Regions from separate parts of the Paenibacillus kandeliae genome, predicted to be linked through region 2. Evidence: a T-box and tRNA genes for the amino acid it is inferred to sense, from the RefSeq annotation. Region 2 holds a T-box; the other regions hold tRNA genes.

Region 1 (11,234 bases), on a different contig from region 2:
GTCAGGGTGTACAAGGGCAGTCGCTTGTATTTGACGGACAATATGGAGTGCGTCTGCCGAATGGTCTGATTCACAGCAACTCGTATTCGTTGTCACTATGGGTGAAGCCAGAAACACTAACAACATACACACCTGCCTTCTTCGGAGCGGCAGATTCGAACCACTGGATCAGCCTGTTACCACGCGGCAGTGCAGGTGACCATACGATGCTTTGGGCTGGCAGTCAGCCTTGGTATGATGCCAGCACCGGTCTGAAGATTCCGTCTGGTCAATGGAGTCATCTAGCAATCTCCGTGGATAATGGTGCGGTGCAAGTATATGTGGATGGCAAGGAAACATTCAGCGGTACAGGTTTCCCAGATGTGTTTTCCGGTACGAATGACGCCAGCTTCGGTCTAGGTGTCAACTACTGGGATACGCCGTTCCAAGGGGAACTGGATGAGCTGAGTATCTTCACTGGTGCGCTGACCCCATCACAATTGGCGAAGCTATCGGCACGCTGATCCGATTCATACGGAAGTAGAAGTAGGTTTATCCATCTCAAGCTTGCCTATTTGGCAAAACCAGCAGAATGTTCAATATAATCTGAAAATCCTTCAATCTCGCTCGTCGATTCCTTCTTTATAATGAGCGATAACGCCATCGCCGTAGAGCGATTCGCTGCCATCTTCATGGTTGCGGATGCGCCCTGCGGCGATGCTGCATTTTATGAAGAAACGCGGTGAATGAGATGAAGGAGCCTATAAACGAAGCACAGTATATTTTGCATACAGAAGCAGGGGGAGCAATCTCTGATCTAGTAGATGCAGACACAGCTCCATCTGTGTCTGCCGGTATCGACAGCTTGCTGCGCTTGGAGCTGCTGCCTCGCCTGCGAAATAACGTACAGGTGCGTTATGAAGGTAGTATCGACAAGCAGGGCTTCAATGCCGATTGGGATTGGTGGCTGTACAAGGAAGGCAAGGAATGGGTGATCTTCGATGTGGATGGACCGGGCTGTATTTATAATCTGGTGCAGCATCGGTATCCCGACAGTGAGGAGCCGACGTTTTTCTTTTATTTTGATGGAGAAGAAGAACCTCGTTTTCAGATTCGGCATTCGGAGTTTGGGCAGAAGGCTCCGTTTACCGCACCGCTGGCAGATCAGTATATGGGACCGGATGACAATGGAAGGGGACCGATTCGGGTGGTGCGTAGTTTTGTGCCGATGCCATTTGCCCGATCCTGCCGGATTACGACGGATATTCGCCTGAAGGGTGCTGCCAAAGGGGATGGTGGCTGGGGGCATGTGATGTACCATACGTATACCAGCGCGCAGGGTATCCAGACCTTCACCGGAACCGAGGATGATAGCGAACTGTTGAATCAGTGGACTCATGTAGGCGATGACCCTAAGCCGCAGGTGGAAGGTGAAACGGTAACCTTGGAGCAGTTGCAGCTTTCTGCGGGGCAGACAGTCACTGTGCTGAAGCAGGACGAGCCGGGCAGTATTGTATCCATTCAGGCACGCTGGCAGGAGGATTCCACCGTAGAGATTCCGAAGCAACTGCTGCACGACATCTGGATTGTGGCGCACTGGGACGATCATGAGCAGCCAGATGTGGAATGTCCGTTAGGGGCTTTTTTTGGCAATGAATTGGGGTATAACCGGATTGGAATTTTGTCGCATGGGCAGCGCGAAGATGGGCAGTGGTATCAGTATTTACCGATGCCGTATTGGAGCGGGGCGCACATCCAGTTAGATAATCGGGGGAGTGAGGATGTGGCGTTTGCCCAGTGGAACATCCGGTATACAACGGCAAATGCACATCTGTATCCACAGCAGGATACTGGCTATTTCCGCACGTCTGCATATTATCCACTGCAAGCGAGTCATGGACAGGACAGTATTATCGGGCGGATTACTGGGCGTGGGCATATGGTAGCAGGGCAGGTGACGGCAATCGCGCGTACACCGGGCATCATTAGCTGTGAAGGGGATGTACGCGTCTATATCGACGGTAATGCGACCCCGCAGGTGGAGAGTGACGGTTCGGAGAGTTGGGTGAATTACGGCTGGGGCTTTCCAACGCCGCCGGAGATGAATCCAGCTACCGCTTATGATGGGTTGCCGGACAATCCATGGTCGATGGTGCGGCTGTGCAGTGGTGATTGTTATCCATTTCGGCAGGAACTGGTATTTGGGATCGAAGCGGGGGAGTTTAACAATCAGTATTTGCGACATTCGGGTATTTTGTTTTACTACGGACAGGATGAAGTCGGCATGGTGCTGACGGATGAACTGGATGTAGGTAATAAAGCATCCGAAGGCATTCACGAGTATCGGACGCAGGGCAGCCGAGGGTATTACACGCTGGAATCCAGCTACGAAGGCGATGCGGACGACGTGCTTATAACGAGTACAGGGCATGAAACGGAAGGGTGGAGTCAATTCACGGTAGCGGTATCGCCAAACAATGCCGGAGTGCGACTACGCCGACGCTCTGACCAGATGATTGGGCGGCAACGTGCGATTGTGTATGTGGATGATCAGCAGGTGCAGGAGCGTAGCTGGTATGTTGCTGACCGCAATTCGTATAAACGCTGGCTGGATGACGAGTTTGAGATTCCGTCTGCGTATACAGTAGGCAAGGAGCAATTGACGATTCGGCTGGAATATGTGCAGGAGGGTGAGACACGGGTTTGGAATGAATTTTACTATTGGGTTTACAGTTTGAAATGATCTGAAATGACCTTAAATAGGTCAACCAGCCATGATATAGGGGGGAAGAATGGCGCAGCCGTAAGCGCTTAAAACATGATTATAAAAAATGCTTGCGTCATTCTCCCATACATGGTATGATCTTTCTTGTGGTTGCGAAATCAATCACCTAACAATTTGCGGTCGTGGCGGAATTGGCAGACGCGCACGGTTCAGGTCCGTGTGGGCTTACCCCCGTGGAGGTTCGAGTCCTCTCGACCGCATTATAGCTTTACTAGCGAAACTCTTCTCTTGCAGAAGAGTTTTTCTTTTGTTTATCGGTTGTTCTCCAATCGACACGTGGATATTCCAAAATCATGTGCATAACGCAGGATAGAGCCTACTGGAAAGAAATAATTTCAGAAAATTCCATTTTACTCTTCATAAATGTCGGCAATCGTCTTAATATAGAGAACGACAATAACAAACAGAGCCTGAAGACTACAGGCTAGACAACTCTTAGTCGAATTGGCAAACCCGTCGGACAGGCTGGAACCAGAGCAGTAACCAATCTTAACAAAAAAAGAAGTGAATCCATGATGGAAGAAGCAATACGCTGGAAATGGGGGCATCGGGTACTGGATCGGTATTTCTCCGGGGCTACGATGCATTACAGACAGATCATCGCGCTGTTCATTCCGATTTTGATCGACCAAGCGTTTATTATGGGACTCAATCTGATCAATACGGCGATGATCAGTGCTGCCGGAGTATCGGCGGTCAGTGCGGTCAATATGATCGACTCGCTGAATATTTTCCTGTTTAGTATCTTTATCGCGGTCGCTACAGGCGGTACAGTTGTGGTCGCTCAGTACAAGGGCAATGGCAATGTGAAAAAGGTGTCCGAAGCGAGCTCAAGCGCCGTCTCGGTCGTTACCTTACTTGGTATCGTGGTCGGTATCTTCGGTATCGCGCTGCATGTGCCGCTACTGAATTTGCTATTTGGCTCGGCGGAAGCGGATGTCATGAGTCATGCGCGAACGTATCTGATCGGTAGCTGTATTTCGTTTGCAGGGATTGCGATTGTAGAAGCGATTTGCGGAGCGCTACGCGGCGTGGGTAGTACGCGTGCGTCGCTCATGCTCTCACTGATTATGAATGTGCTGTACGTGCTGCTTAACTTCCTATTTATTCACGGATTGGGATTGGGTGTGCTCGGCATGACGATTGCGCTGAATATCGCTCGTTATGGCGGAGCAGCCTGTGCGCTGTATTATCTGTTCAAAATGGACATCAATCTCAAGGTGCGCATGCGCGAGCTGTTCAAGGTGAAGTGGGAAATGTTCCGCAAAATCCTCTTTATCGGCTTCCCGTTTGCGACGGAGCAGATGTTCTTTAACGGCGGTAAAATTCTGACGCAGATCTTTATTGTCGGCATGGGTACGTATGCGATTGCGGTCAATGCGATCTGTTCAGCACTTGCTGGAGCGATGCAAATTCCTGCCAATGCGCTGTCGCTGACTGTCATTACCGTAGTCGGTATCTGTATTGGTAGTGGCAATGTGCAGGAGGCGCGCAAATTTACGAAATCGTTTCTGGTGCTATCGTCACTGTCGTTTATCGTGATGGGGCTGATTATTTTACCGTTGTTCCATCCGCTAATTTCGCTGTTTGATCCACCAGCGGAGATCGTGGACGAGATCTTTATCGTACTGCTGGTCAATACGCTGGTGCAGATTCCGCTATGGTCCATTTCGTTTATTACGCCATCTGCCTTGCGAGCGGCGGGCGATGCCAAGTTTACCTCGATGATCTCCATGCTATCGATGTGGCTGTTCCGCGTGGTCATGGGTTACATTCTTGGTGTCGTGATGGGCTGGGGTGTACTCGGCGTCTGGCTGGCAATGGATCTGGAGTGGGGCGTACGGGGAGCAATCTTCCTCAAGCGATTCTACGGGAACAAGTGGCTACAGCATCGAATCATTTAGCGAGTGTCCCATATTAAATAGAACGTGATTATACTATAGCAACACACAGCAGGAGAGGCGGCATTTGGATGCCGCTTCTGCTGTATATACATAAACGGAGGTTATCGTGATGGAGCTGTTACCAGACGAATATATGGTTAGAAAGAATATTATGGCGAATCTGTTCAAAGGCATTGAAGGAGTCGGCGGATTGATGCACATTACGAATCAACGGATTGTATTCACGCCACATGCGCTGAATGTGCAGACTGGTCCGGTGGACATTTGGATCGAGGATATTGTGCAGATGGGCAAGCGCAATACGCTGGGCTTTGTGCCGAACGGTATGCGCATCATCGTAGCAAATGGAACGGAGTACCGATTTGTCGTCTGGAAGCGCGGCGAGCTGATGGCGTTGATCGACAAGGTTAAGCGCGATAATATGAAGGGGTAATACGAGCTATTCTTCCGAAGATGCCTGCTGCTGTCGTTTCATAAAGTTGTGCTGACCCCAGATGCCGATGGCGGCAATGAAAGGCAAAATAGCCATTGCCAGCACGATCGCTTCGCGTAGCGGAGCTTTCATCCAGACGGGCATAACGATGACGAACAAAGTAATCATGAGTACATCCCAGACCAGCTGTTTTTTGACATACATTTGTATCGCTTGCGTCATTCGTACGACCTCCAATGAGAATAATATGTACGTAGGATCTATTTGGATATGGGAAATGTTGTAAATCCATTATACGTGGTTTAGCTGGAAATGAGAATATTGGGATAGGAAATATAAAAGACCGGCCATTCCCACCTTGTGGAAACTACCGGTCTTTTTGCTGTATTTGAATAAGAACTGTACAATCGACTTGGTTTGTAGTCATTGGATCTATTGTTTCATTCAGAGAAGCTGTTGCCGATCAGCCAACTAACTCGTTACCATCATAGACATACGTCTTTTCCTTGCCACCCGTCATCGTTATCAGATGTACCGTACGTCCCCATAGCTTGAACACTAGCGGCAATGTGCGCTCGATATACTTGCGATCCAGCTCCATCCCGTCAAATCGATGATGCAGCAGCAGCTCACCACGTCCATGCAGATCATCGTCCTTGACCGTAATGTAGGGAAAGCCGCCGTTGGTGCGCGAGCGGATCAGTTGCTCCTTAATTTCATTCACACTGTTGGCGGTCACACGATACACCTGCTGCTCTTTTTGAAAAACGAACAAATCCATCTCCTCCGCCAGCTCGCGCGTCAGATAGTTGCGGATAAACGATACATCCGATTCGATCTCCCGAATCTCAAACAGCGCCTCCGTCCCTTCGCGGCGCTCAATATGGCGCAGCATCATCAGACCGAGATAGTAGGGGTTGATCCGCCCGGATGAGGGTTGGATGACACCTGCATTCATTTTGGCAAATTCGACCACTTCCGAATCGCTCAGATCCAGCTCCCTTACCAGCTTTAGATGCCAGTAGCTCGCCCAACCCTCATTCATGATCTTCGTCTCCATTTGCGGCCAAAAGTACAGCATCTCTGCGCGCAGCATATGCAGAATCTCACGCTGCCATTCCTCTAAATACCGACTGCGTGCAGCAACAAAGCCGATCATATCCTTGACTGATCCATCCAATTCACGAAAGCCGCCATCTCCGCCAAAGCGTACATACGGATCGACATGCTCCTGAATCGCAATGCCTGCATCGAGAAACGCTTCCACTTCATCCATGCCATATTCCTGCCCAAAGTGTTCCATTCGGTCGGCGAAAACCGCCATCCGATCCACCATCTGACGGTCAGTGCCGCGGAACATGGCATTGTTTTTGAAAAAGTCGCTATGCCCTAGTACATGGGCGACGATGAGCTTATTTTGCAGCAGGGTATTGCTGTCCAGCAGAAAGGCATAGCACGGATCGGAGTTGATCACCAGCTCATAGATTTTGCTTAATCCATGATCATATTCTGACTTCATCCGATGATACGCCTTGCCGAAGCTCCAATGCGCAAATCGGGTCGGCATCCCGTAGGCACCGATGGAATATAACACCTCTGACGGGCAAAACTGATACCGCATCGGGAAAAAGTCCAGTCCATGCGATAGCGCTGATTGTGTCAGCTGCTCCACCGACTGCTCCAGCTGTTGAATCTCGCTCTCCATAATCATCTGTGCCACTCCTTTCCTGTAGGATCGTGAATCAACTGGCGATCTCATCACCGAAAAAGGCTTTTAGCGTGTTGAATACATCGTCCTTGTCTTGCAGCAATGCCTGTACAAAGGCGGGCGAATCTAGCTTGCCTAGCGAATCCCACAGCTGCCGACTGCCATAGCTACCATACCCGCGCTGACGAATCTCGCCATAGCCCAGCATATTCACCTGCTCTAGTAGCTGCCGAGCGCATTGAATCGTCTGCGGATTGTCGCTACTCAGATTATCACCATCGGAAAAGTGAAAAGCATACGTATTGAACAGATCAGGCGGATACTCATCGTGAATCAGCTTGAGCGCTAGCTCATACACGGATGAGCATTTGGTGCCGCCGCTTTCGCCTTTGTGGAAAAAGGACTCCTCGTCTACTTCCTTAGCCTCTGTAGAATGCGCTAGAAAGCGGATATTCACATGTTCGTACTTTGTACGTAAAAAGCGCACCATCCAGAAAAAGAAGCTGCGGGCGACATACTTTTCAAATGTTCCCATCGAGCCGGACGTATCCATCATTGCCAGTACCACCGCAGACGATTGCGGCTTATGGATGTCTTCCCATGTTTTGTAGCGCACATCATCGCCGATAATCGGACCAAGTACAGGCGTGGGAGCTGTATCCGCACTAGGGCTGCCAATGGATATGCCGCTGCTAGAAGGAATGGCAGTTGAACCCGGTACGCCTGCAAGCCCGCCGTTTAGCGCCTGCCGTTTGATCGCTTCGAATAGAGTACGGCGCTTGTCGATATTGGACACCATGCCTTGCTTGCGCACATCGTCGAATCGAATGTCATCGACCATCATCTCCTGCGCTGCCTTGGGCTTCAATCGCGGCAGCTTCAAGTCTTCAAATACTAGCTCTGCCAGCTCGTCGATCGACAGCTCAGCTTCGTAATAATCGACGCCCGGCTGGTCGCCCGCTTCGCGTCCACCTTGCCCCGGACCACTGCCGGGTGCTCCGGGTTGACCGTTGGGATCAGCTTGCCCGACTACATCGCCTACCTGCGTACCGCCTTGCCCCTGCCCAACCTGCGGTTCATCGTTGTAATTATAGCGAAAGCGCGGCTCATCTAGACTGCGAATAGGCACTTTGACCATTTTATCGCCCTGTGGCATGATGATCGATTCCTCACTCACCAGATCGGCAAGGTTTTGGCGAATTGCTTCTTTTACCTTGCGTTTATGTCGTTCCTGATCCATTTCGCCTTTACGGTGAAGGGACCAGTCATCTTGCGACAGCACGAACAGACGATTATCCATGTTCGTTCCCTTCCTTTCGGCTTACCGGTTAAGCAGACTGCCGACGTATTTCATCAGATCGTTGGCGCATACTGCACAGTAGCCATGATGTTCGATCAGACGGCGAGACACTTCATTCATACGTTTTACCTGCGTTTCGTCAGGATTCATAGACGAGGTTGTAATTTTGATCACGTCCTTGAGGTCGGTGAACAACTTTTTCTCAATCGCATCTTTGAGTGGTTCATGGGAGGTGTATTCAAATTTGCGACCACGACGGGCGAAGGAGGAGATTTTGATCAAAATTTCTTCGCGGAACGCTCGTTTCTGATTCTCTGTAATGCCAATCTGTTCTTCGATGGAGCGCATCAGCTTCTCATCGGGATCATGCTCCTCACTGGTGATGGGATCGGGCATTTTGTGACCGCTGCAATACGCTTCTACATTGTCGAGATAATTGTTCAGCATCGTATGTGCTGATTCTTCAAAGGAATAGACAAACGCGCGCTGCACTTCCGTTTTGGCGCGATGGTCGTATTCACGGCGGGCGGTGGTGATCAGATTGAGCAGACGCTCGCGCTCGTCCTTTGTAATCGACGGATGATGATCCAGCCCTTCCTTGAGTGAACGCAGTACATCCAGTGCGTTAATACACGGCTTGTTGCCCTTGATCAAGGCGCTGGAGATACGATTGATCACATAGCGTGGATCGACGCCAGACATGCCTTCGTCCTGATGTTCGCGGTGTAGCTCCTCGACCTCGCCGGATTTGATACCATCGACCTGTGTGCCGTCGTAGAGTGCCATTTTTTTGATGTGATCAATGCCGGGCTTTTTTGGTTCCTTGAGACGCGAAAGTACAGTGAAGATCGAAGCGGTACCGAGAGCGCCAGGGGCGAGGTGAACCTGATGATTCAAGCCGGAAGCGTCAACGAGCTTCTGGTAAATGCGTTCTTCTTGCGTAACTTTGAGATTGTAGGGAACACGCATGACGATCATGCGAGAATGGAGGGCTTCGTTCTTTTTATTGGAGATGAAGGTGCGATATTCCGTTTCGTTGGTGTGGGCGATGATTAATTCGTCGGCGGATATGAGGGCGAAGCGTCCCGCTTTGAAATTGCCTTCCTGAGTCAACGACAATAGATTCCAGAGAAATTTCTCATCACATTTCAGAATTTCTTGGAATTCCATCAGACCGCGATTCGCCTTGTTCAGCTCACCGTCAAAACGGTAGGCGCGCGGATCGGATTCGGAACCGTATTGGGTGATGGTGGAGAAGTCGATACTGCCTGTTAGGTCGGCAATATCCTGTGATTTGGGATCAGATGGGGCGAAGGTGCCGATTCCACGGCGTCCGCTTTCGGAAAAGAGTACTCGTTCGACAGGCATTTCCTCGATGCGTCCGCCATATTCGTGTTCCAGCTTCATGCGACATACCGGGCAAAGATCGCCTTCGATATGCACACCATATTCGTTGCCAAATTCCTTGCGCAATTCGCGCGGAATGAGATGAAGCGGTTCCTCCTGCATCGGGCAACCCTGTATCGCATAGACCGCACCTTCTGGAGTTCGAGTGAATTGTTCCAGACCGTTTTTGAGTAGGGTAACGAGTGTCGATTTACCACCACTGACGGGTCCCATTAGTAACAGTAGCCGTTTACGTACATCCAGCCGCTGTGCTGCTGGGCGAAAATATTCTTCCACCAGCAATTGAATCGCATCCTCCAACCCAAACAGCGTACCGCTAAAAAATTGATATTCTCGCCGTCCGTCCCCCAGCTCAGTGATGCCTGCATGTTCGATCATCCGATAGACGCGTTCATGCGCCGTACCAGCAATATGCGGATGCTCCTTCACCAGTCTGAGGTAGTCGAGAAATGTGCCCTCCCAGTGGAGATCATGCTCCTGATCCCGGTAGGCCATTAATTTGTCCAAGAATGTCATGCTGACCGCCTCCCTATACATGTCTTTTACGAAAAGTTCGAGGTCACGGAATCCAGACGTCCGGCAACAACTTCAACGTTTGACAAGAGCTGCAACGACATTCCATCAAATGAGATGAAACAGAGTGGGTATTTTGTTGTTTTTAAATTCTAGCATAACTTCTGTCATCTATCGACAGTTAAATTAACATAATTCTATAGAAAGTAAACGAATAGTGTATAGGAATGAGCAGATGATAAACTTTATTTTCCAATGAAGTCAGATAATCTACATAGAAAATCCATGAATCAATCGATAATTGCTTTGGAAAATAGGGTAGAGGGTTGTAAGGTGTGATCACTGTGTAGAAGAGGAATAACAGGATTATACCATCGGATCAGTGAGCAGGGAGGCTGGATAAGGAAAAATGATCAGAGCGCAAACGGGATAAAAAATAACTATCGCACGAAGCGGATAGGGGAGCGCGCACAAGCTGGTCATCTTAAAGATTCGGATGGGCGTAAAACAAAAACAATCGGAGTAGGGCAGCTTCGCATGTGAGCGTTCTCCCTATCTCCGATTGATCATAAAATATAGTTGATTGTATCGCCTTACCCCTTACCATACTTGAGCCATCAGCCATCAGCCATCAGCCATCAGCCATCAGCCATCAGCCATCAGCCATCAGCCATCAGCCATCAGCCATCAGCTGACCAGCACGAGAAGCAGGGCGATCACTGCTGGCAATCCCTGCATCAACAGAATGGAGCGTTTTACACTCAGCCCGCCGTACAGCGCCGCCACAATAACACAGACTAGGAAAAAGATCGCCAGCTGATGCGCAACGTCAGCATTTGGATGTAGCAACGACCAGATCAAGCCTGCCGCAAGAAAACCGTTGTACAGCCCTTGATTTGCCGCCATCGACGAGGTGGATTGTGCCAGCTCCGGCGTTGTGCCAAACGTCTTCATCACGCGCGGCGTGGTCCACAAAAACATCTCCATCACCAAAATATACAAATGCTCAATTGCCACAAGCGCGACCATAATGCCTGCCAAAATGGAAAGCATACTATTCACTGCCTTTCCTCATGAAAATAAAATCAACAATACCTGTACCCGCATTCTACGAGTTTGCCAAGCCCCTTTAAAAAGAGTATGTAAATTCCCTAGATGCCGTTACAATCATAATAACAGAAACTGCGTACAATCCTATATCTATA
Region 2 (11,234 bases):
CAAACATTTAATGGACGACAGCATCTATCTCGATTACCAGTGGAGCAGAGCTGTCGCATCAAAACATATTGCCTTCAAGAGGGCATCACCCTGCATATGTTCTTCTTGTCTGCCTACAAGGTGCTGCTATCCATTTACAGTGCAGAGCAGGATATGCTGGTCGGTATTCCCGTTGCTGGCAGACATCGCAAAGAAGTGGAGCATATGGTTGGCATGTTCGTGAATACACTGGTCATTCGCAGTTTAGCGAATCCAGACCAGCCATTTTCGGACTATACGCAGCATGTGAAGCAGGTGTGTCTGGACGCATATGAGCATCAGGATATTCCATTTGAAAAGCTGGTCGAACAACTAGCACCAGAGCGCAGCATGAGCAGCTCGCCCATTTTCCGAACCTTATTCTCGATGCAAAACTATACATCCGATGATCAGGTACATCTGCATGGACTAGAAACGCAGTGGCTGGACGTGGATAATCATACAGCCAAATACGATCTGTCGCTGCTAATGAATGAACAGGATGATCAGTTTGTCATGGAGTGGCAGTACAACACAGACCTGTTCCATGAACATACGATTGCGCGTATGTCCAATCATCTGGAACAGCTGCTGAACGTAGTGCTGGACCAACCGGATATCCATCTCGGTGCTATTGATATACTCACCGCAGAGGAAACCGACCTGTACGCCAGCATCAATCGCCATTCCTCTGATGTTCCTACCGATTCTGTGCCGCATTTGTTCCGTCAGCAAGCGCAGCTACATGCCGATCTTCCGGCAGTACGTGAACATGATACGATTCTCACCTATGCCGAGCTGGATCACCGATCCGATCAAGTTGCTGCGCAATTGCGACAAGCCGGTGTACAGCGTCAGCAGCGGGTCGTGGTTTGTGTGGAGCGCTCCGCCTCCTTTGTTGTGACAGTACTTGCTGTGTTAAAAGTCGGTGCAGTGTATGTACCGCTTGATCCTGCATTGCCAGACTCCCGACTTGCTTATATTTTGGATGATATACAGCCGCAGATCATCGTAAGTGGACAGCATCGTTCTCCTATTTTGGAGCAATATGCCGATCGCTTGCTGCAGGTTTCGACTGATAGAGATGCGAAGCAGGAGTTGACCGTTGATTCGGCATTGTCGGTGGAACAATCCATGTTGCTGATGGATGAAGGCTCTGCAGACGATCTAGCCTATATCATTTACACATCCGGTTCTACAGGCAATCCAAAAGGCGTCAGCATTCATCATCGCGGGATTGTCCGTCTCGTACGCAATACAAACTATGTGAATATTCAACCCGGTCATCATATCGCTCAGCTGGCTAACGCGTCGTTTGATGCGATTACGTTTGAGCTATGGGGTGCGTTGCTGAATGGGGCTTGTGTACATATTATGCCGCAGGAAATCGTGCTTTCACCGTCTTTATTTGGCAAATGGATCAAGGAACGCGACATTTCCTTTATGTTCGTAACCGTGACTCTGTTTAACAAAATCGTGCAGCAGGACCCAACGGCTTTTGAAAAGTTAGACACTCTGCTGGTCGGCGGAGAAGCGTGCCATCCGAAATGGATGAATGAGGTTATCCGACACGGCAAGCCGCTGCATTTATTAAATGGTTATGGTCCAACCGAAAGCACCACTTTTGCGCTTACTCATGAATTGCATGAATTGGTACCAGATGAACAGTACTCCATTCCGATTGGACGACCTATCGCCAATTCCAGTGTGTATGTGCTGGATCAACAGGGGCGTCAGATGCCAATGAATGTTGCCGGTGAGCTTCATATCGGCGGTGCTGGTCTTGCTTCTGGCTACTGGCGGCGCGACGATCTGACGACAGAGCGGTTTGTTCATAATCCATTTCTGCCCAACGAACGCTTGTACAAAACAGGAGATCGGGTCAAATGGCTACCAGATGGCACAATTGCTTATCTAGGACGGCTAGATCATCAGGTTAAGCTACGCGGATACCGTATCGAGCTTGGTGAGATTGAAGAGACGGTGCGGCGATTTGCGGGTATTCGCGAAGCAACGGTGCAGCTGCGTTATTCCGCTGCGGATCAACCGTTTCTGGCAGCGTATTTTACAGCTGGGCAGCCGATTGTGATCAAAGAACTGCATCACTACCTCAAATCTTTACTGCCAGATTATATGATTCCAGCGGCACTGATTCAGACCGAAGCGTTTTATCTAACGAGCAACGGGAAAATCAATACTGCATTGCTGCCAGACATTTCCGAGCAGCATGTGGATCATATGGAATACGAAGCCCCGCAGAGCGAGATGGAGGAAGTGATTGCAGACATTTGGCAGGAGATTCTCGGCTTGCCGCGCATCAGTATTCATGACTCCTTTTTCGCTATCGGCGGACATTCGCTGCTGGCAATTCAGGTGATTGCCGAGCTGGAAGCGGTGCTTGAGCAGCCGCTTAGCATCAAACTGTTATTCGAATATCCGACGATTAGCGAGTTGGCTGTAACGTTAGAGAAACTATGGAGAGAAGGCGAACCAGCATGATGTTGACAGCACAGCATATTGTAGCGGCGCAACAGACATTGCAAGGTCATTTGGCAGCCACCCCGATCGAAACCAGTCACTTTCTCAATGAGCGGACGGGGCGCAACATCTGGATCAAGCCTGAATATAAACAGCATACCGGTTCATTCAAATATCGCGGAGCGTTTCATTTTCTCTCCCATCTGGATCAAGAGCGTTATCACGGGGTAGTCGCAGGTTCATCGGGCAATCATGGCATTGCCGTTTCAGCGATTGCGGAGCAGATGGGCATTCCTGCTACGATCTGTATGGCAGACGATTCGTCCATGTACAAGCGGGAACGCATTTTACAGCAGCAAGCAAAGGTGATGACATTTAACCGGATGACTCATAGCAGGGAACTGCTAGTGCAGCAGCTGGCAGAGCAGCAACAGTTATGTATTATTCCTTCTGCCGCGCACCCGCTCATCATGGCGGGAGCTGGCACGATTGCACTGGATATGCTGTCGGAGATGCAGGCAGCAGCTGTGGAGCTAGATGCGATCATCGTCCCCGTAGGCGGTGGAGGTCTAGCATCAGGTGTTGCAGTAGCAACGCATGAGGTAAGTCCTCGTACTCGCATCATCGGCGTCGAGCCGCTGGCTGGTAATGATGCGCAGCTATCACTTCGCGCAGGCAAAATTGTACAGGTGGATGCACCGCAGACGATGGCGGATGGACTTCGGCATCGACAGCTTGAACAGCTGCCCTTTCAGATGATGCAGCAGCATCTGGATGATATCGTCACCGTATCGGAATCTGAAATTCAATATGCGTGTGAACTGGCACAAGGTCATCTAGGATGGAACATCGAACCTACGTCGGCGGTGGTCATTGCGGCATTATTATTTGCTACATTGCCTTCGCACTGGAATCATATCGGTATTGTCCTGACAGGAGCCAATATGCAGCCTGTTCTGCATTCCACACTGTCCGATCCTGTCGTGTACCATTCCGCAACCTATTGAGCAGATTGGATCAGGCTGAGCCATATAGCCTGTAATGAGGAGATGCGTGTAATGAAATCATTATTCGGGAATTTGAATTTTTTATCGCTGTTTGCTGGACGTATGATTACGAATATCGGGGACAGCATCTATTATGTTGCATCCATGTGGCTGGTGTATCAATTGAGCGGAAGTACGTTTTATACTGGTCTCGCAGGCTTTTTGATTCTGTTGCCCAAAACGCTGCAATTTCTGACTGGACCTTTGATCGATAGATGGAATATCAAAAAAACACTGATCATTACACAGATATTGCAAGCTGTGCTGATCTTGATTATTCCAGTTTCTTATCTGATGGGCATGCTAAGTGTGCCATTGATTCTGATCGTGATGCCGATTCTGGCGATTATTGAAGAGTTTGCTTATCCGGTGCAGACGAAGATGTTGCCGCTCGTTTTGAAAAAGGAGCAGCTGGTCAAAGGCAATTCACTGATGGCATTTGCTTACCAAGGGATTGATCTTGTATTTAATGCACTGGCGGGCGTTATGGTCAATCTGGTCGGAGCAATTGCCTTGTACTGGATGGATTCGATTACCTTTGTGGCAGCTGCGATTTGCTTTGCGATGCTGAAGATTCAGCAGTCTTTTGCTCACAAGCCGAAGTCGGCGGCAGCCAAGACTACTTACTCGATCAAAACGTATATTTCGGATTTGCGGACAGGTTTTTCGATTGTGTTTCATTCATTGTTGCGCTTTTTCCTGATTGGATTGATTGTTGCTAACTTTGCCATCGGCTGTTCGATGGCAGTATTGCCTGCATTTGCAGATTACATAGGTGGAGCAGAGAGCTATGGCTTGCTGCTGGCAGCGATGTCAGCAGGTTCACTTGCCGGAGCTTTAACTGGTTCATTATGCGGCAAATATCGAATGGGACGATTGGTTATTGTCGGCTTTACCCTTGGCGCCTGCTGCTGGACGTTATCAGCGATGATTCATATTCCCGCCTTGTCGATCGTATTGTTCGGATTGTCATGGATCTTCATTGGCGCTGTAAATGTGATGTTTGCGGGCGTGTTCCAATCGGTCATTCCGAATCATCTGCTGGGCAGAGTGAATTCAGTCATGACCAGTATTAGCGTGATTGCGATGCCAGTCGGCTCGCTGCTGGGTGGATATTTTGCTACTCGTATTCAGCCTTCGCTCTTGCTTGGCGCTACAGGGATTGGCATTTTGTTTATTGCGATTGTGTGGATGCTGCATCCTCATTTGCGCCGCTTGCCTGCCGTTACCCAGATTAGCCGCTCTACCCTTCATTTAAACATTGATGGGGAGCCTGCTGAAGTGGCAGAGGTACAGCCGGTTCAACCGGTTCATACCTGATCCAAGGTCGATAGCGGAGTATCCTATTTTCTTTCATTGACTTTACCGGCTAACTTTTTTACAATAAAAACATTGTTACAACCGGACAGTTCATAACCGGACATATATAATGCTCAGTGAAAAGGAATAGTAATAGCGGCAAGCATAATGATAGAGAGTCGACGGGTGGTGCAAGTCGATATGATGCCGATATGAACTCGCCTTGGAGATATGCGACAACCATCTGTGGAATAGTAGCTTTGTCAGAGATGACAACGATATTCCCGTTGTAAACCGCATCGGCTTCCTACCGTTATCAGGCAACGAAGTGAGTGAATGGTGAAGCATACCTGTTCACTAACTAGGGTGGTACCGCGAGATCAACCTCTCGTCCCTAGCGATTATTTGCGCTAGGGATGGAGAGGTTTTTTTGCGGCTTTTTGGCAATATACATCCGGCGCGACAGGCGTTATAAGCAAGTGCATAATATGAAGGAGGAACAGGTATGACAGACAATAATACGACTCCACAGGGCTACCGCCCGCAGGAGATCGAACCTAAGTGGCAAGGCTACTGGGACGAACATAAAACATTCAAAACAACAGAGGAACAGGACAAGCCGAAGTTCTACGCGATGGACATGTTCCCTTATCCATCCGGTGCAGGTCTGCACGTCGGTCACCCGGAAGGCTACACTGCAACCGATATCGTTTCTCGTTACAAACGGATGAAAGGCTTCAACGTGCTGCATCCAATGGGCTGGGATGCTTTCGGTCTGCCAGCGGAGCAATATGCGATCGACAATGGCGGTCATCCGCGTGAATTTACATTGCAAAATATCAACAACTTCCGTCGTCAGATCAAATCGCTTGGCTTCTCCTACGATTGGGATCGCGAGATCAGCACCACCGATCCAGATTACTACAAATGGACACAGTGGATTTTCCTGCAATTGTACAAAAAAGGTCTGGCTTATATCGCTGAGATTCCAGTGAACTGGTGTCCAGCACTCGGCACCGTACTGGCGAACGAAGAAGTCATTGATGGCAAAAGCGAGCGCGGTGGACACCCAGTTATCCGTCGTCCAATGCGTCAATGGATGCTGAAAATTACCGAATATGCAGATCGCCTGTTGGACGATCTGGATGAGCTGGATTGGGCGGAAAGCATCAAGGATATGCAGCGCAACTGGATCGGCAAATCGACCGGTGCAGAAGTTAGCTTTGATATCGAAGGTAGCGAGGAGCAAATTCGCGTCTTCACCACTCGTCCAGACACATTGTATGGCGCAACCTACTGCGTACTGGCACCTGAGCATGCACTTGTAGATACTATTACAACAGCGGATCAGCAGGATGCAGTTAAAGCATATCAGGAAAAAGCGTCCCACAAGAGCGATCTGGAACGTACCGATCTGAACAAAGACAAAACAGGTGTCTTCACAGGCGCTTATGCGATCAATCCGGTCAATGGTGCCAAATTGCCGATCTGGATTGCTGACTATGTACTCGCGGCTTACGGAACAGGTGCCATCATGGCAGTACCGGGACACGATACACGCGACTGGGAGTTTGCTCAGAAATTCGATCTGCCGATCATCGAGGTAGTCGAAGGCGGAGATGTCACCAAAGAAGCCTACACAGGCGAAGGCAAGCACGTTAACTCCGGCAGTCTGGACGGAATGACAACCGAAGAAGCGATTCCGACAATGATTCAATGGCTGGAAGAGAACGGCAAAGGCGAAGGCAAAACAACCTACCGCCTGCGCGACTGGCTGTTCAGCCGTCAACGCTACTGGGGTGAGCCAATCCCAATTATTCATCTGGAAGATGGTACGATCAAGCCAGTTCCAGAGGAAAGTCTGCCACTGCTGCTGCCAGATCTGGATGAAATCAAACCATCTGGTACAGGTGAATCGCCGCTGGCAAATGCTACCGATTGGGTTAACACTATTGATCCAGAAACCGGCATGAAAGCTCGCCGCGAAACGAATACCATGCCACAATGGGCAGGCAGCTGCTGGTACTATCTGCGTTATATTGATCCGAAAAACGATCAGGAGCTGTGCTCCAAAGAGAAGCTGGACTATTGGATGCCAGTCGATCTGTACATCGGCGGTGCTGAGCATGCTGTACTTCACTTGCTGTATGCTCGTTTCTGGCACAAAGTACTGTACGATATCGGCGTAGTTCATACCAAAGAGCCGTTCCAAAAACTCGTTAACCAAGGCATGATCCTCGGTACCAATAACGAGAAAATGAGTAAATCGCGCGGAAATGTCATTAACCCAGATGATATCGTCAACGAACACGGTGCAGATACGCTGCGTCTATACGAAATGTTTATGGGCCCACTGGAAGCAACCAAGCCGTGGAATGAAAACGGTGTGGAAGGTATGTATCGCTTCTTGGCTCGCGTATGGCGACTGTTCATTAGCGAAGACGGTAGCCTGAATCCGAAATTCGTGGACAACGGCGGCGATGATGCCTTCAAGCGCACATGGCACAAAACGATCAAAAAAGTCAGCGAAGACATGGAAGCATTGCGCTTCAACACCGCGATCAGCCAGCTGATGATCTTTATCAACGAAGCATACAAAACCGACGAATTGCCACGTCAGGCAATGATCGACTTTGTCCAATTGCTGTCCCCGTTGGCACCACATATTGCGGAGGAGCTGTGGAGCCGCTTGGGCAATACCGAAAGCATCACTTACCAGCCATGGCCGGTGCATGATGAGGCGTGGACCAACGAATCCGAAGTGGAAATCGTTATCCAAATCACTGGTAAAATCGTACAGCGTGTCAATGTTGCCAAAGATATGAACGCCAAAGACATGGAAGCATTCGCCCTGTCTCTGGAAGCTGTGCAAAAAGCAATCGAAGGCAAAACCGTACGCAAAGTTATTGCGGTACCGGGCAAGCTGGTTAATATTGTAGCCAACTAATGTTGCTTAGATGTATATAGGTTAGATCAAGTGGAAGCACCACTGAGCGCTCCGGCATATTGCCGGGGCGCTGTTTTATACTCCCGTTCTTACTCACATCAAGAACGGAGAATAATCTGGATATACGGAATCGCCGAATATCCAGCAACAGGGGTGCAAATGATGAAAACAAAAATAACGATCATAGCTACAATATTGGCTGTACTGGGTGTAGGGCTCATCTGGTTTGGTGCAGCTCAGCAACCGGAGCAAGGAACAGAATGGGTACAGTTAAATGAACGTGCCGCAGCCAGCATCGAACCTGCTTCTACTACAACACAAGCAGGAGAACCGGATTCCGACATCGAAAAAGATGCAAGCCGAACGCTTGCTAACTCTTCACAGTCATCGGCAAATCATACAGGTTCAAATACAGTGCCTGTAGAGGAAAGTATTCCATCGTCAAACAATACAGTCTCTTCGCAAAGCGAAAGTGCTCAGACGCAATCAGCCAGCGACTCTGCACAATCAGCTACGAAGCCAGCGTCCTCGGTCAGCGAAGGGGAAGGTAAAATCAGCATCAATCGTGCCGGATTGGCAGAGCTAACAGAACTACCCGGCATCGGTGACAAAAAAGCTCAGGCTATTATCGATTACCGCAATACTCACGGTTCGTTTCAACATGTTAATGAACTTGACAATGTCAAAGGCATCGGCAGCAAAATGCTTGCCAAGCTGTTACCATATGTCAGTCTGTAAATTGGTTAAGGGGGAAATACAACATGCGTAAAGATTGGGATACATATTTTATGGATATCGCTCATATGGTGTCCACACGCTCACGCTGTCCGCGTCGGCATGTCGGTGCCGTTCTCGTACAGGGGAAAAAGCTGCTCGGTACTGCCTACAACGGCGCACCGATGGGCGTACCCGATTGCTCTGAGGATGGCTGTATGATCTCGGAAGAAGTGGAAGTAGTCAAAGTAGACGGTGTAGAAACGATGGTCAAAAAACAACGCTGCATCCGTACCATTCACGCCGAGCAAAATCTGCTACTGTTTACCGACCGTGCCGACCGCGAAGGCTCGACCGTATACGTAACCGACGAGCCATGCTGGACCTGCGCTAATATGCTTGCAAACAGCGGCGTAGTCGAAATTGTCTACCACCGAAGCTATCCCAAAGACACACGCAAAGTACACGACATGATGCAGCAAAAAGGCATTATTTTCCGTTCCTTGCAATCATACGAACCACCAAAAGAAACAGTGGTCATTGATTAAAATCATCGCATCATTAGTCAGCACCAGCACCAGCACCAGCACCAGCACCAGCACCAGCACCAGCACCAGCACCAGCACCAGCACCAGCACCAGCACCAGCACCAGCACTAAGCGCAGTCGTTTAAACCGTACACGAAGCAATCAAAACGGAATCACAATGGAAGAACCATGAATCCAGCATGCTGTATATGATGCAGCGCAGGAGCCATGGTTCTTTTTCTATGTTCAATAACAAGTACAACAAGCAACAACATAGAGGAAAGGGATACGCAGCAAATGAATGATATGGTACATAAAAGCAAACGACCATTGGTGGTCGGTTTTACAACGTGGACTGCTGGTAACACCTGTGCCGCATTATTGGATGAAATTGGCTTTTGGACAGTGATATGCGGTATATTATTGCTTGGCGGGTTGCTCATATTAAGTCTGTATATGTGGTTGCCACTTCGATTGGATTATCGTGGATTGATTATTATGGTAGTTCTATTTATCATAGCCGCCGTATATTGGCATGGGAATGATCAACGCAATGTGAGTCAGCTACCGACATGGTTGCAATCTACACCGGATCGCATGATTGATCAGCCGATTAAAGTAGAGGGAGAAATTGCAGGTCCTATAGAAATCGACGGAGATCGTGTAACGTTTCCGCTAGTATTGTATCGATTACATACATCACCAAGGTCATCCCATGCTTCGTTAACAAGCTCATTCACATCCATGGAATTAAAGAAGCACGAAACCGTATGGGTACAGCTCAAGCTTGCAGCAGAAAAGGAATTAATCACAGCAGCACAATGGCGACGTGGAGATCTCATTCAACTCAAAGGAACATGGAAAGAAGCAGGTGGAGCGCGGAATTTTGGAGCTTTTGACTATCGACAGTATCTGAGGCTCAGTCATATCCATTGGATCATTGATGTGAAAGGAGCTTCTTCACTACGCACATCTGATATAACATTGTCCGTTTGGTCGTCTATACAGAGTCGAGTGTTGCTTTGGAACGATGATACACGGGAACGACTTGCGCTACAAGTGCAGCGCATATTTCAACCGCTCGATAGCGGCTATATGGAAGGCTTGCTAATCGGATTGACGGATCATATCGATCCAGAAACCTTTGCTTCCTTTTCAAGACTGGGATTGACACATATTCTTGCTATTTCTGGACTGCATGTAGCAATCTATGCCGGTTTATTGTTGTGGATATTACGTGCATTGAGAGTAAGTAAAGAAACAGCTTGTTATATCGTGATGCTGCTGCTTCCAATCTACGTATTGCTCACCGGAGCATCGCCATCTGCGATTCGTGCCGGTTTGATGGGTATGATTGGATTGTATTTGGCAGGACGCGGACAGTTAAAAGATGGATTACATATTTTGTGCGCAGTTGGTTGGGGTATGCTGCTGTATGAGCCGTATTATTTGCTCAATATTAGCTTTCAGCTTTCATTTATTGTGACAGCAGGTTTGATTATGTATGTGCCGTTGTTTATGCCTTTGTTGAGTCGGTTGCCTTTTAAGCTGGCTTCGGCATTGTCGGTCACGATCGTTGCACAGTTGATTTCATTTCCACTGACAATTTATTATTTCAACCAATTTTCGTTATTATCATTTGTTGCTAATCTTGTGCTAGTACCAGTGTCCAGCATTCTGGTGTTGCCTATCGGTACATTTGCACTGGCGATCAGCTATGCTTGGTTTCCGGCAGGGTACTGGCTAGGACATGCAGTATCATGGCTCAATCGTTGGTGCTTTATATGGATTGATTGGCTCGATGATATGCCGGGCATGTTAAGCATCTGGTCATCGCCAAGTGTCATTGGCATCTTGATTTATTATGTATTGCTGTACATCGCTTTGCGTTGTTTCCGAGATATTCACCATTGGCTTCAAGAACAAGCGATGAGTGGGTACATAACTCATCAGCACTCACAAGTATCCACAGTACAACCATCAGTACAACCATCAGTACAACCATCAGTACAACCATCAGTACAACCATCAGTACAACCATCTCCCTTGTCACGTCGATTGATCAAAGTCTCGGTTGCTGCATTATTTTGTAAACGTGGACTTCATTGGCAGATTCCGTGGTTGCGCAATAGACTTCTAATCCTACCTTTGTTCGGCTGTATACTTATTATCATGCTAACTAGCTGGTACAACGCCTCTCCCTAT
Region 3 (11,234 bases), 1.9 Mb from region 2:
ATTTGTTAGAGCCACTCGCACAGCTGTATCCCGATACAATCGGTGAGGCTCGCGGAGTCGGTCTGATGTGGGGACTAGAAATTGTTGATGCTGACGGAGCGCCAGATTCACGTAAAGCGAATGGCATTATTGATATGGCATTCCGTGATGAAAATTTGATCCTGCGCGGATCACGGTACGGCTTTGGCAATGTGGTAAAAGTGCGTCCATCCTTGACCGTTACCGAAGATGAAATTGTAGACATTGTTGGTCGTTTAGAACGTGTACTTCAAAAAATGGGTTGATTCGCAGAAGGGAGAATGATTATGCTTTCACTTGTTTATCGTTCAGCTTGGGATGTAGCACTGGAAGAGCGTCCACATCCTCGTATTCAAGGCGATCATGATGTCATCGTCCGTATTCATGCCACTGGGGTATGTGGAACAGATCTTGGTATTATTAGCGGGAAATATCATGCCAAATCGTCTATTATTCTTGGTCATGAATCGGCAGGCGAAGTGATCGAGATCGGACCGCTGGTGCAAAATTTGCAGCCGGGTGATCGTGTTGTCATTGATCCTACCTACTATTGTGGTCAATGCAACATGTGCCGCACGGGTCGTCAGAATCATTGTCTGCACAAAAGCACCACCGAAACGGGCGTGAGTAGCGATGGCACATTTACTGATTATTATGTGACCGAGGATCGCTTCCTGTACAAACTTGCTGATCATGTTAGTTATGAAGAAGCGACCTTGACTGAGCCATTAAGCTGCATGTTGACGGGAATCAATCAGATCAAGCTGCTGCCGAATTTCCGTACGATTATTCTTGGTGCAGGACCGATCGGTATGCTGTACAGCTATGCGCTCGCGTCCAAAGGCGTAATCGGCAGCATTGTCGATATTTCCGAAGAGCGACTGCAATTGGCACGTTCAATTGCACCGGAACGCTGGACTACATACAGTTCCTTTGAAACGGCATTGGATCATGCTTCTCCCGATGATCGTCAGGTGGACCTGATTGTAGATACAACGGGTGCAATCGGTACGCAAGTTCTATCTCAGCTTGCACATGGCGGTTACCTGATGCTGGTGGGGCTGCGTGATGGGGTAAGCAGCTTCAATCCGAAGGAAGTCGTGGATCGCAGTTTGAAAATTATCGGCTCCATCGACTCACTGGGAACATTTGCCACGGCACATTATATGATTGAGTATGGATTGGTGCCAGCTCGCAAGCTGATTACACATACGTATCCACTTCAATCGTACGAAGAAGCGTTTCGTATGCTTGGCTGTGATCTAAAGGATGGTACGCTGAGTACTGCTTCCGGCGCTATCAAGGTGGTACTTCAATCGACGTGATAAGGGGTATACTTTGGTAAGAAGGGATAAAGCCATACTTGTAGGACAGATGTCAGACTGTGATGTGGTCTGACATTTGTCTATAAACAGCCGCTTATGGGCAAGCAGCTATTCCATTAGGTATAGGAGGGAACCATAATGACCACAGAGCAGACAGCAGCGGTAGATCAGCAGTCCAATCGCAATGACGGAAAAGATTGGCTGACCGATCCGATCGAAGGCGTTATTTTTGACATGGATGGAGTATTGATTGACAGCGAGCCGATCTACTTCGATATTGAAAACAGTACATTTGTTCATTTTGGAGCCAAGGTAGACGAGGAAGAGCATCATACGTATGTCGGCGTAACGCTAGCTTCAATGTTTGAGCAGGTACAGCAGCGGCATGGACTGGACTGCACGGTAGAGCAGATGCTCGCTTTTCATGTAGAGCATGTGATGGAAGTGATGAAGCAACATCCACAGTTGGTACCGTTTGAAGGGTTAACCAATTGGTTGGATTGGCTGTATGAAGCAGGTATACCGATGGTGGTTGCTTCTTCATCGCCGCGAATATTAATTGAACTTATTTTGGAGCGATTGGAAGTACGCCGTTATTTCCAAGATATGATTAGCGGTGAGGAAGTGGCGAATGGGAAGCCAGCACCTGACATTTTCCTGCGCGCTGCTGATATGCTGGGTGTTGCTCCAGAGCGTTGTTTGGTTATTGAGGATTCGCGAAATGGAGTACGAGCGGCACGTTCCGCAGGTATGCGCTGTATTGGACATCAGAATCCGGGTTCCGGTATTCAGAATCTGGACGAAGCGAATACAGTGGTGCATGGGTATCAGCAGCTATGGCAGCTACGTGAGACGCTCCCCTTCTATAGAAGGAATACAAAATAAACGCTCTGTATCATCCTAACTAGTAATGATGAATAACAGGTGGTAGAATGCGCAGATGATTCATTTGGTAGATCAACATGATGATCATGCCGTATCTGCTGCCTGTTTATCATGTGATCGGTTTCGATAGTAGAGGTGATCGATTTCGCTATAATAATGAAATCTATACATAGAGCAGATCAAGAAGTTAGGAAGTATAACGAGAAGCTGCGCAAAATGAAAAAACCAAATAAAGATTGACGGTTGCTAACTAACATGGTATGCTATTTCTTGTGTCCGGGAAATGTTATGATTGACCGGTAACGTAGTAATATGCGGTCGTGGCGGAATTGGCAGACGCGCACGGTTCAGGTCCGTGTGGGCTTACCCCCGTGGAGGTTCGAGTCCTCTCGACCGCATTACAAGCAAAGAGCTTCTGAATGGCATTCGTCATTCAGAAGCTTTTTTTGTTGAAAGCAAGCAGATTGGACAAACAAAAGAAGAGCATGAGAGCCTTTTTTCACAAGATTGTACCACTTGTTCGCGTTATACATATGGCAGATATGGTGAATAGACTAGGGAGGGCTACAACGATGCAGCCGCCCAGAGAATGTCGATGCCATAAGTGATAAGGGCAAGGGAAGGTACATAAGCAGTCACGTAGTCTTCACGCACGATACGATTTTCTATAATTGAAAGGAGATGTTTTCAATGACAGAACGCGTATTTATTAGTCCCGGCAAATATGTACAGGGGCGCGGAGTGATCGGCAAGACAGGTGAATATGTAAAGGCGCTGGATAACGGCAAGGCACTGGTCATTGCTGACGAAATTGTATGGGATATTGCTGGGAATAAGGTGCTGGAAAGTCTGGATCAATCTGGTGTGGGATATGTGAAGGTGGTCTTCAACGGTGAAGCCTCCACGAATGAGATTACACGTCTGAGTGATCAGGGCAAGCAAAATGAAGCGACCATCGTGATCGGTGTCGGCGGAGGTAAAACGCTGGATACAGCGAAAGCGGTTAGCGATCAGCTAGGTGGATATACCGTTATTGTGCCGACAACAGCATCTACCGATGCGCCGACGAGCGCATTGTCAGTCATTTACTCAGATGATGGTATATTTGAAAGCTACAAATTTTACAAAAAAAATCCAGATTTGATTCTGGTGGATACATCGATTATTGCTGGAGCGCCGCCACGTTTTCTCGCATCAGGAATTGCTGATGCACTGGCAACATGGGTAGAGGTGCGCGCTGTGATTGAGGCTCGTGCCAATACGATGGCAGGCGGTCTACCCACATTGGCAGCTGAAGCGATTGCACGCAAGTGCGAGGAGACATTATTTGACTTTGGATTGCTAGCGTATGAATCGGTACAGCGCAAGGTGGTCACACCAGCGTTAGAATCGGTTGTTGAAGCAAATACACTGCTGAGCGGGCTGGGCTTTGAAAGTGGCGGTCTGGCTGGCGCGCATGCGATCCATAACGGCTTTACAGTACTAGAGGGCGATATTCACCATATGACGCATGGTGAAAAGGTAGCTTTTGGTACATTGACGCAACTTGCACTGGAACAGCGTCCGATTCACGAGATTGAGAAATATATCGACTTTTATATTAGTCTTGGATTGCCGGTAACGCTGGAAGATCTGCATATCGGTAATGTGTCGGATGACAATCTGTATCGTGTGGCGGAAGCAGCAACCAAACCGGACGAAACTTCGCACAATCTACCGTTCCCCGTGACGGCAGATGATGTAAAGGATGCGATTATTGCAGCCGATCAGTATTCTCGGGCATACAAACGTAAGATCGGTCGCGACTAAGTGATCAGGTGGACGGGATTTGTTTCTAACAGTATGATCCACGTTTGAACTTGTCCTCATCCTCACTGTTTCCCAGCAGGAGCAATTTGTATTATGGTAATGCCGTCCTACAGAATGGTATATAGAAATGCTTTCATTTTTTGTTGCCTAAGCTCTGCCTCAGTTCTGTTTGCTGGTGGCAGAGTTTATCGTTTATGGACTTCCCAGCTGATGATTTTTCTGATAATGTTAAAGATTGTGGGACGTATATATATTGCTTCCTATGTAACTTAAAATTTTACAAAAATCCGTAAGAAAACCCGTCTCTTTTTGGCCCTGATGTGATATAAAGAATAAGGGGGATTATATAAAGAGATATAGGTTCACGTTGAGATGCCGGAGACTGTAAATAAGGTATGCAAATGTTGAACAAGGTAAGGTGTGGGCGATGAAAATGTACATGAAAACCGTTGTATTGAATGGGGAAGATTTTGCTACGATTGAACAGCTGCACGTCACATTGCGTCAAGTGTTGGAGCTGCCGGCTACGTACGGTGCCAATCTAGATGCACTATGGGACAGTCTGACTGGTCAGGTTCAGCTACCGCTACAGATCGAATGGCTCAATTATGATTTGAGCGAGGAACGACTGGGCGATTATGCACAGCAGGTGCTAGGGCTGATGGAGGAAGTACAGGGAGAAGGCAACGGATTCCGCGTCTGGGTACAAAAGGGCGCTGTCGCTTTCTAATCGACGGTTTGCTCAACAGATCATACACAATAATCCGCAGTAAGCGGACAGAATCGTTTACTTAATAAAAAGCCGTACGGTTATCGCAGCTGTCTGTCAGGGAGTATCTCTGACAATGCTTCGATGATCGGAGCGGCTTTTCTTCCGTATAGTGATGGAACAAGAGCACGAAGACATGCAGCTCATTATTGCGGTACATTCCCGCCAGCGATGCGTCCGCCGGAATTGCCGGTAGGATCGCTTTTCTCGTCGTCCTCATCGGCATGAATGATCAGCGATGCACCGAGAATGGAGGAGGCACTGCTTTTGTCGAGACTAGCACCTTCCAGCTTCATTTCCATTTTGGCTGTACCATCGGCAGCAACCTCCAGATTGCGGAAGTCGCCCAAATGAGCGCCATCTGGGTTCAGATGCCCATGCTGCGAATCTGTTGGATTCAGATGCGAGCCTGCTGTTTCAAAGTCATTGCCGGTGATCGGAGATTGATGGACATGGAAGCCATGCTTGCCCGGTGGCAGATTGGAGACGTCGATCTTTGCGAGCACACCATCATCTGCTTGTGTCAGCGTGATCGTGCCGATGGCATTGCCGGAGCTGTTCTTGATCTCCACGACAGGCTGTCCGATGGAGATCGTCCTTTGCTGTCCTTCCCAATATACATTTTGGCTAATCAGATCCCCGACATGGCGAATAGGTACATAGGTTGTTCCATTGTATATAAATGATTGCGGCACATTGGTTCCGTTATTGTTGTACTGTGCCTGTGTTGCTTTGGCTTCACCGTTATGATAGAAATGGAGCGCTTCGGTGTTCGGTGTTACATTCATATTCGTTGCAGCAAAGGAAACCCCAGAGAAGAATACGGCTCCACCTAGAAAAGAAAGTACGAGATGCTTTTTGCCTAATGATTTGCCCATGATTAATTCCTCCTTATACTCTGTAAAAGTAAAGTAAAAGCATAACCGATCCTGCCTACGCGATTTTCCACAAATACGTAATGACGTGTTTCCGACGATTGACCATGCACTAAGCATTTACCCTTAAAATCCTGCATCTATACGCAAATAGAGGAATAAATTTAAAAATATTGGATTTAAAGGAATTATTATGTAAATATTGATAGTGAATTTTTAGAAGTACAGGGATCAGTATATGCTGGCTATATAGGAACATGTATCATTCTCTACCTTTACATTCAGCTAACAGTAAATTATCGCTACAGGTCATATTTATAAAATTTTACAAAATAAGATAAAAAAATTAAAGATTTTTACAATTTTATGTGATATAACTGGTAAGTGGATGTCTTGCTACCTATAATCGGTTCAGAACGTTTAAGGTAGCGACGTTCAACAAATACATGTTACATAGGAGGAAGAAAATGATGAAACGGTTTTGGTCCACGGCTTTATTGGCAATGATGTTGACGGTGGTGTTCTTCACCAGCTCCCAGATCACTCCGGCGGCACAAACGCAGAAAGCGTCTGCTGCTACATGTACGATTATCAACACATTTACCGGCGTCGCTAACTATCTGTCTGCTAACGGGAAACTGCCTTGCAACTACATCACCAAATCGCAAGCGACTGCTCTTGGTTGGGTATCTTCCAAAGGGAATCTGGCAGATGTAGCACCCGGCAAAAGTATCGGTGGCGACGTATTCACAAACCGTGAAGGCAGCCTGCCAACAGCAAGTGGACGCACATGGCGTGAAGCGGACATCAACTACACTTCCGGCTTTCGCAATTCCGACCGTATTCTGTACTCCAGCGATGGTCTGATTTACAAAACGACTGACCATTACGAAACCTTCACTCGTTTGAAATAAAATGTACCAATTGCCGGCATTGGCAATAGCGAAACCACACACTGTATTGAGATTCCATGCTTGCCTCCCTACCGGCGGACAGGCATGGAATCGTTCTGTTGTGGTATGGTAATAAGAGATGGGGCAAGATTGCTCTGTAAGCAAGTATCAAAGGGGGACGTGAAATGAAGATTGTTACGATCAATGGCGAGGAATTTGCCACCACGCAGGAGCTGCATGAGCAGTTACAAGAAAAACTAGAGCTACCCGAATTTTACGGTGCGAATCTGGATGCACTGTGGGATTGTCTGACAGGGATGATTGAATTGCCATTAGAGCTATACTGGGTGAATTATGCAGTGAGTGAGCAGCGGATGGGTGAACAGGCGCATCGTGTGCGCGCCCTATTGGAAGAAGCGCAGGCAGAAGGGATCGGCTTCAAGGTTGTGGTTGAAAATGAAGTGGGCGCTTAATCGTAGTAGCGGTAATAGGTATGCACAGAACGAAGCATATAGATGAAGCGATCTTTTCCGTTAAGAAGGAAAGATCGCTTCATTTGAGTGATATGGGTTTACAATCAATGGCAAGTGGAGTGCAACAATATCGTAGGTACATATGTGTTATAGATAGAAAGGATATGTTTTCACTTCTATATAAAAGGAGATGGGTATCATGACTAAAAAATGGACATCTATATTGATTGCTTCTGTATTAACCTTTTCTATAGGAACCGGAGCGGCAATGGCAGCAAGCGAATCACTGATTACACAAAATCTCCACTCCAGCGCGGCAACGCATCCAGTTGATTTTACAACCGTCGTGCAATCTGATTCTCAGCCGATCAATGGAGCACAAGGCATTCAACTTCTTGTGACCAAGTTTCAGCTCAGTTTGGCAGCCTTTCAATTTATCAAAGCCCCTGAAGTAAGTGATTATTATAGCAAAGCTAAAAACGATATCTGGTATTCTGATGCACTCATCATCGCAGCAGTGAACGGGCTGGGTGTACCGCGCACCTTCGATCCCGCAGCTAAGCTGACCCGTCAGCAATTTATCGATTATACTGTAAAAGCGATGGAAAAGCAGATCAATGCAACCAAGCTGTACATTCAGCCGAGTGAATTATCCGACTTTTCCAAAGCGGAACTGAAGAAAACAATTACCCGGGCAGAAGCATTGCAGGTGATTGATCAGGCAATGAAATATTATCAGCAGCATCCTGAGCTTGCCAATCACTAAGATTGTCCTGCTAGCCTGTACACTGCTTGGTAGTATGAGAGTTACCCTATCCAATAACCAAGAAAACCGACCCGTTGGGGTCGGTCTTTTTGTTGTAGATAGATGTAGGCAGTTATAGACAGATCATTATCTAGCAGGAAGAAGTATCGCTATGTTCAGATAGAGTCTGTTGGGAAAAGGATAGCTTTTCGTTTACAGTAAACGTAAACATGCGAATATGCCTAAATTCCCGAATTCATATTAAGCAGCCGTTCCTTCACGTTGAATTGGTTTTTTCAGGAACAAGCCGTACGAAATCGCACCAAGCAGCAGTAAACCGGCTCCCAGTAGAAATACATTGTTAAAGCTACCTGTCGTATCGAGGATAAAGCCTGTCACAATTGGCGCTAGTGCTGCACCGAGGAAGCCGCCAAAGTTCTGAATGGCGCCTAGTGAAGCAACCTGTTCGCCCGGTGCAATATCTGCTGCCAGTGTCCAGATGACGCCGGATGGCAGTTGAGAAGCAAAATAGCCAACCGTCAGCAAGACGATACTCAGCACAGTATTATCGATAAATGGAATCGGTGCAACGGAAGCCGCTGCTAGAATCGCACCACCGACAATCGGTACTTTACGCGATGTAATCGGATTCACACCTTTGCGAATAAAATAGTCGGAAATGATACCGCCGACAAGAACACCAATAATACCAGCGATAAATGGAATGGAAGCGATCCAGCCGGTTTCTTTGAGTGTGAAGCCCTGCTCCTTTTCCAGATAGCTTGGCAGCCACGTCAGATACACCCAAATGGTGAACATGATACCAAAATTCCCGATAATCATGAACCAAGTGCTTTTATGCTTGAATAGTGAAGACCAACTGGCTGAAGACGGCTCAGATGCTGCTGGCTCGGATGGAGCGTTTGTAACAATCTCATTAGGTTCTGTTGATTCTTCGTCAGCTGCACGGATCAGCTTTTGCTCGGCAAAGGTAGGGTCACGATACACTTTCAGCCAAATCAGCATGAGTATGAGTCCAGCGATACCGACAACGATAAACATTCCACGCCAGCTCATCGTCAACAACAAAGCGGTCAATAAGGGAGGAGCGATTGCATTGGCGATTTGTGATCCGGTATTGATAATAGAGGTTGGTAATCCCCGTTCTTTTTTGGCAAACCAGCGTTCATTGGATTTTAATGCCGAGGTGAAAAAGGGCGATTCTGATACGCCAAGCAGCATTCTCATGGCATACAACAAGGAATATGAATTTACAAATGCGCTGATCAATGTGGCAATCGACCATAATCCAGACGCCCATGCAAACATTTTACGAGGACCAAAGCGATCGACCAGCCAACCTGCAGGCAGATTGGCAATCGCATACGGCCATAAAAATGCGGACAATAGCAGTCCCATCTGAGTAGAGGATAATCCAAATTCTTGAGCAATCGTCGTATTGGCAACACTCAAATTAGAGCGGTCCAGATAATTGATGACTGCTCCTAGCAAGAGCAGCAATACAATGCCCCAGCGTAATTTTGGTTTGGTATGCACCGGTGCTTGTGGTGATGAATTTAGCGGTGGAGTAGAGGGGGTAGCCATAGTTTAACACTCCTTACAGGTGGATAAGTATGGTAAGAAAAGTCGGTATCTTACATGAGATAGCAGGACAATCAGAAAGGATTTAGATGTTGTGACAGCGACAATGGATCATACATACAGTTGTTGGTGATAACTGGTAAATATTTGTTTACCAATAGAGTGAATAATCCCTATGATTGTGGGATGTTAGTATTCTGGTCGTACCTATTCGTTTTAGATATAGTTGTTAAATTCGTTGTTATGAGAATATAAACCATTTTACAAAGTATTGGCTAGCATGGAGAACACAGAAATGAGTTAAGACTCATAACATATAACATATTCAAATGTTGGCGTTTACAAAATGATCCACAATACATGGAGCTGCTACGAGTAAGGTACATAATATAATCTGACAAGTCGACACGATAACACCAGCTGTACATAGAATGATCATTCTTCCTGCGTACAAGTCATATTTCTCTACTCTGTAGCACGGAGCACATGGAATAACATATGCTCCGGTACGTGTATAGAGTATGGGCAAGCCACTCTGTATCGATACTTGCCTCTCGGTTGTTACATACAGATAAGGTGACCTTAGCGCGCCGCCGCGACAGCAGCTAGAAATTCCTGTGCAGCAGTAGTGACTTTTGTATAATCGCCGTCTGTTTGCGCTGCTTTGGTAATATAGCTGCCCACACCGACACCGATGCAGCCTGCTTGCAGCCATTCATGCACATTTTGTGGCGTCACGCCACCGGTTGGAGCAATAGGGGCTTGTGAAAGAGGTGCAGTTACCGCTTTGACATACTGCGGTCCAAGCGTCTCTGCTGGGAACAGCTTCACAATGTCAGCGCCTGCTTCCAATGTTTCTACAATCTCAGTTGGTGTATACGCACCGCTGATCGTCACTGCCTGATAACGATTGGCAACGCGAATCATATCTGGGTTGAGCTGCGGGCTGACTAGCAGCTCGGCACCAGCAAGCAGTGCTGCACGTGCTGTTTCAGCATCTAGAATCGTACCAGCGCCGATCAGTACATCGTCGTGTTTGTATTTGTTCGACAGTGTACGAATAATACCGAGTGCATTCGGTACGCTCATCGTAATTTCGAGTGCCTTAATACCGCCTTTGACAGCGGCGTCGGCAACTGCGAGCGCTTCTTCCTCACTGTCTAATCGAATGATCAGCACAATGCCTGTATCAGCGATTTTTTTCAGATTATCTAGCTTTCTCCACATCTTCATATCCTCCAGTCGGTTATTCACCAGCTTGGTTTGCTGTTCACATATAAGGGAATATTAATCGGCAAGATTGGTGTATAGCCGTTCTCCGCGATACCCTAGCTGATTGGACAGCTTGAGTGCGGCTTCTTGGACCAGCTTCACAATCATTTGCTCACGTTCTTCATTCATGCCGGAGTACATGCTGGCAACGCTAATGGCAGCCACTGGTTGATTCCATTGATCATAAATGGCAGAAGCAATGCAGTACATTTCCAGATTATCCTCACGGTCATCAATGGAATAGCCACGTTCACGAATCGCATGCAAATCCTGTAGTAGATCGGGCAAGGTTGTTTTGGAAAAGGCAGTGCGTGCAGGCAGATCACCATCGCCCAGCAAATGGGTGACGCGATTATCTGACATCGCCGCTAGCAGCGATTTGCCTAGACCAGTCGTGTGAATATAACGCCGCGAGCCGAGCTTGGCAGTTGGACGCATGACCGAATAACTTTCGGCTTTGTCCAGATAAACGACTTTGCCTTTATCCTCAATACCGAGGAACACAGTGCTGCCTGTTTGCCGATTCAGCTCTTGCAGCACGGGTCTTGCTAAATGAGGCACACCCAGA

The links. A T-box is a leader RNA that pairs with one kind of tRNA and senses whether it is charged. The one in region 2 lies ahead of leuS (leucine--tRNA ligase), so its partner is inferred to be a tRNA-Leu.
Region 1: it encodes a tRNA-Leu, which carries the amino acid that the T-box ahead of leuS (leucine--tRNA ligase) is inferred to sense. The anticodon was not compared.
Region 3: it encodes a tRNA-Leu, which carries the amino acid that the T-box ahead of leuS (leucine--tRNA ligase) is inferred to sense. The anticodon was not compared.

The regions. Positions count from the first base shown of each region.
Region 1 covers NZ_JBFDUZ010000002.1:97,840-109,073, forward strand. Annotated here, with positions in the region: gene ABXR35_RS14245 (LamG-like jellyroll fold domain-containing protein) at 1-503, shown strand, start outside; gene ABXR35_RS14250 (hypothetical protein) at 551-673, opposite strand; gene ABXR35_RS14255 (DUF2961 domain-containing protein) at 731-2,722, shown strand; tRNA gene ABXR35_RS14260 (tRNA-Leu) at 2,881-2,964, shown strand; gene ABXR35_RS14265 (MATE family efflux transporter) at 3,277-4,668, shown strand; gene ABXR35_RS14270 (PH domain-containing protein) at 4,778-5,101, shown strand; gene ABXR35_RS14275 (hypothetical protein) at 5,108-5,323, opposite strand; gene ABXR35_RS14280 (SpoVR family protein) at 5,565-6,809, opposite strand; gene yhbH (sporulation protein YhbH) at 6,844-8,109, opposite strand; gene ABXR35_RS14290 (PrkA family serine protein kinase) at 8,131-10,032, opposite strand; gene ABXR35_RS14295 (DUF1304 domain-containing protein) at 10,717-11,082, opposite strand.
Region 2 covers NZ_JBFDUZ010000001.1:2,918,380-2,929,613, reverse strand. Annotated here, with positions in the region: gene ABXR35_RS12500 (non-ribosomal peptide synthetase) at 1-2,517, shown strand, start outside; gene ABXR35_RS12495 (threonine ammonia-lyase) at 2,514-3,503, shown strand; gene ABXR35_RS12490 (MFS transporter) at 3,555-4,862, shown strand; T-box leader at 4,970-5,240, shown strand; gene leuS (leucine--tRNA ligase) at 5,347-7,788, shown strand; gene ABXR35_RS12480 (ComEA family DNA-binding protein) at 7,951-8,526, shown strand; gene ABXR35_RS12475 (deoxycytidylate deaminase) at 8,550-9,050, shown strand; gene ABXR35_RS12470 (hypothetical protein) at 9,012-9,158, opposite strand; gene ABXR35_RS12465 (ComEC/Rec2 family competence protein) at 9,327-11,234, shown strand, end outside.
Region 3 covers NZ_JBFDUZ010000001.1:1,014,224-1,025,457, forward strand. Annotated here, with positions in the region: gene ABXR35_RS04445 (aspartate aminotransferase family protein) at 1-284, shown strand, start outside; gene ABXR35_RS04450 (zinc-dependent alcohol dehydrogenase) at 306-1,343, shown strand; gene ABXR35_RS04455 (HAD family hydrolase) at 1,482-2,228, shown strand; tRNA gene ABXR35_RS04460 (tRNA-Leu) at 2,543-2,626, shown strand; gene ABXR35_RS04465 (glycerol dehydrogenase) at 2,919-4,037, shown strand; gene ABXR35_RS04470 (barstar family protein) at 4,465-4,767, shown strand; gene ABXR35_RS04475 (superoxide dismutase family protein) at 4,953-5,684, opposite strand; gene ABXR35_RS04480 (ribonuclease) at 6,152-6,595, shown strand; gene ABXR35_RS04485 (barstar family protein) at 6,760-7,047, shown strand; gene ABXR35_RS04490 (S-layer homology domain-containing protein) at 7,247-7,813, shown strand; gene ABXR35_RS04495 (MFS transporter) at 8,054-9,397, opposite strand; gene ABXR35_RS04500 (bifunctional 2-keto-4-hydroxyglutarate aldolase/2-keto-3-deoxy-6-phosphogluconate aldolase) at 9,977-10,621, opposite strand; gene ABXR35_RS04505 (IclR family transcriptional regulator) at 10,682-11,234, opposite strand, start outside.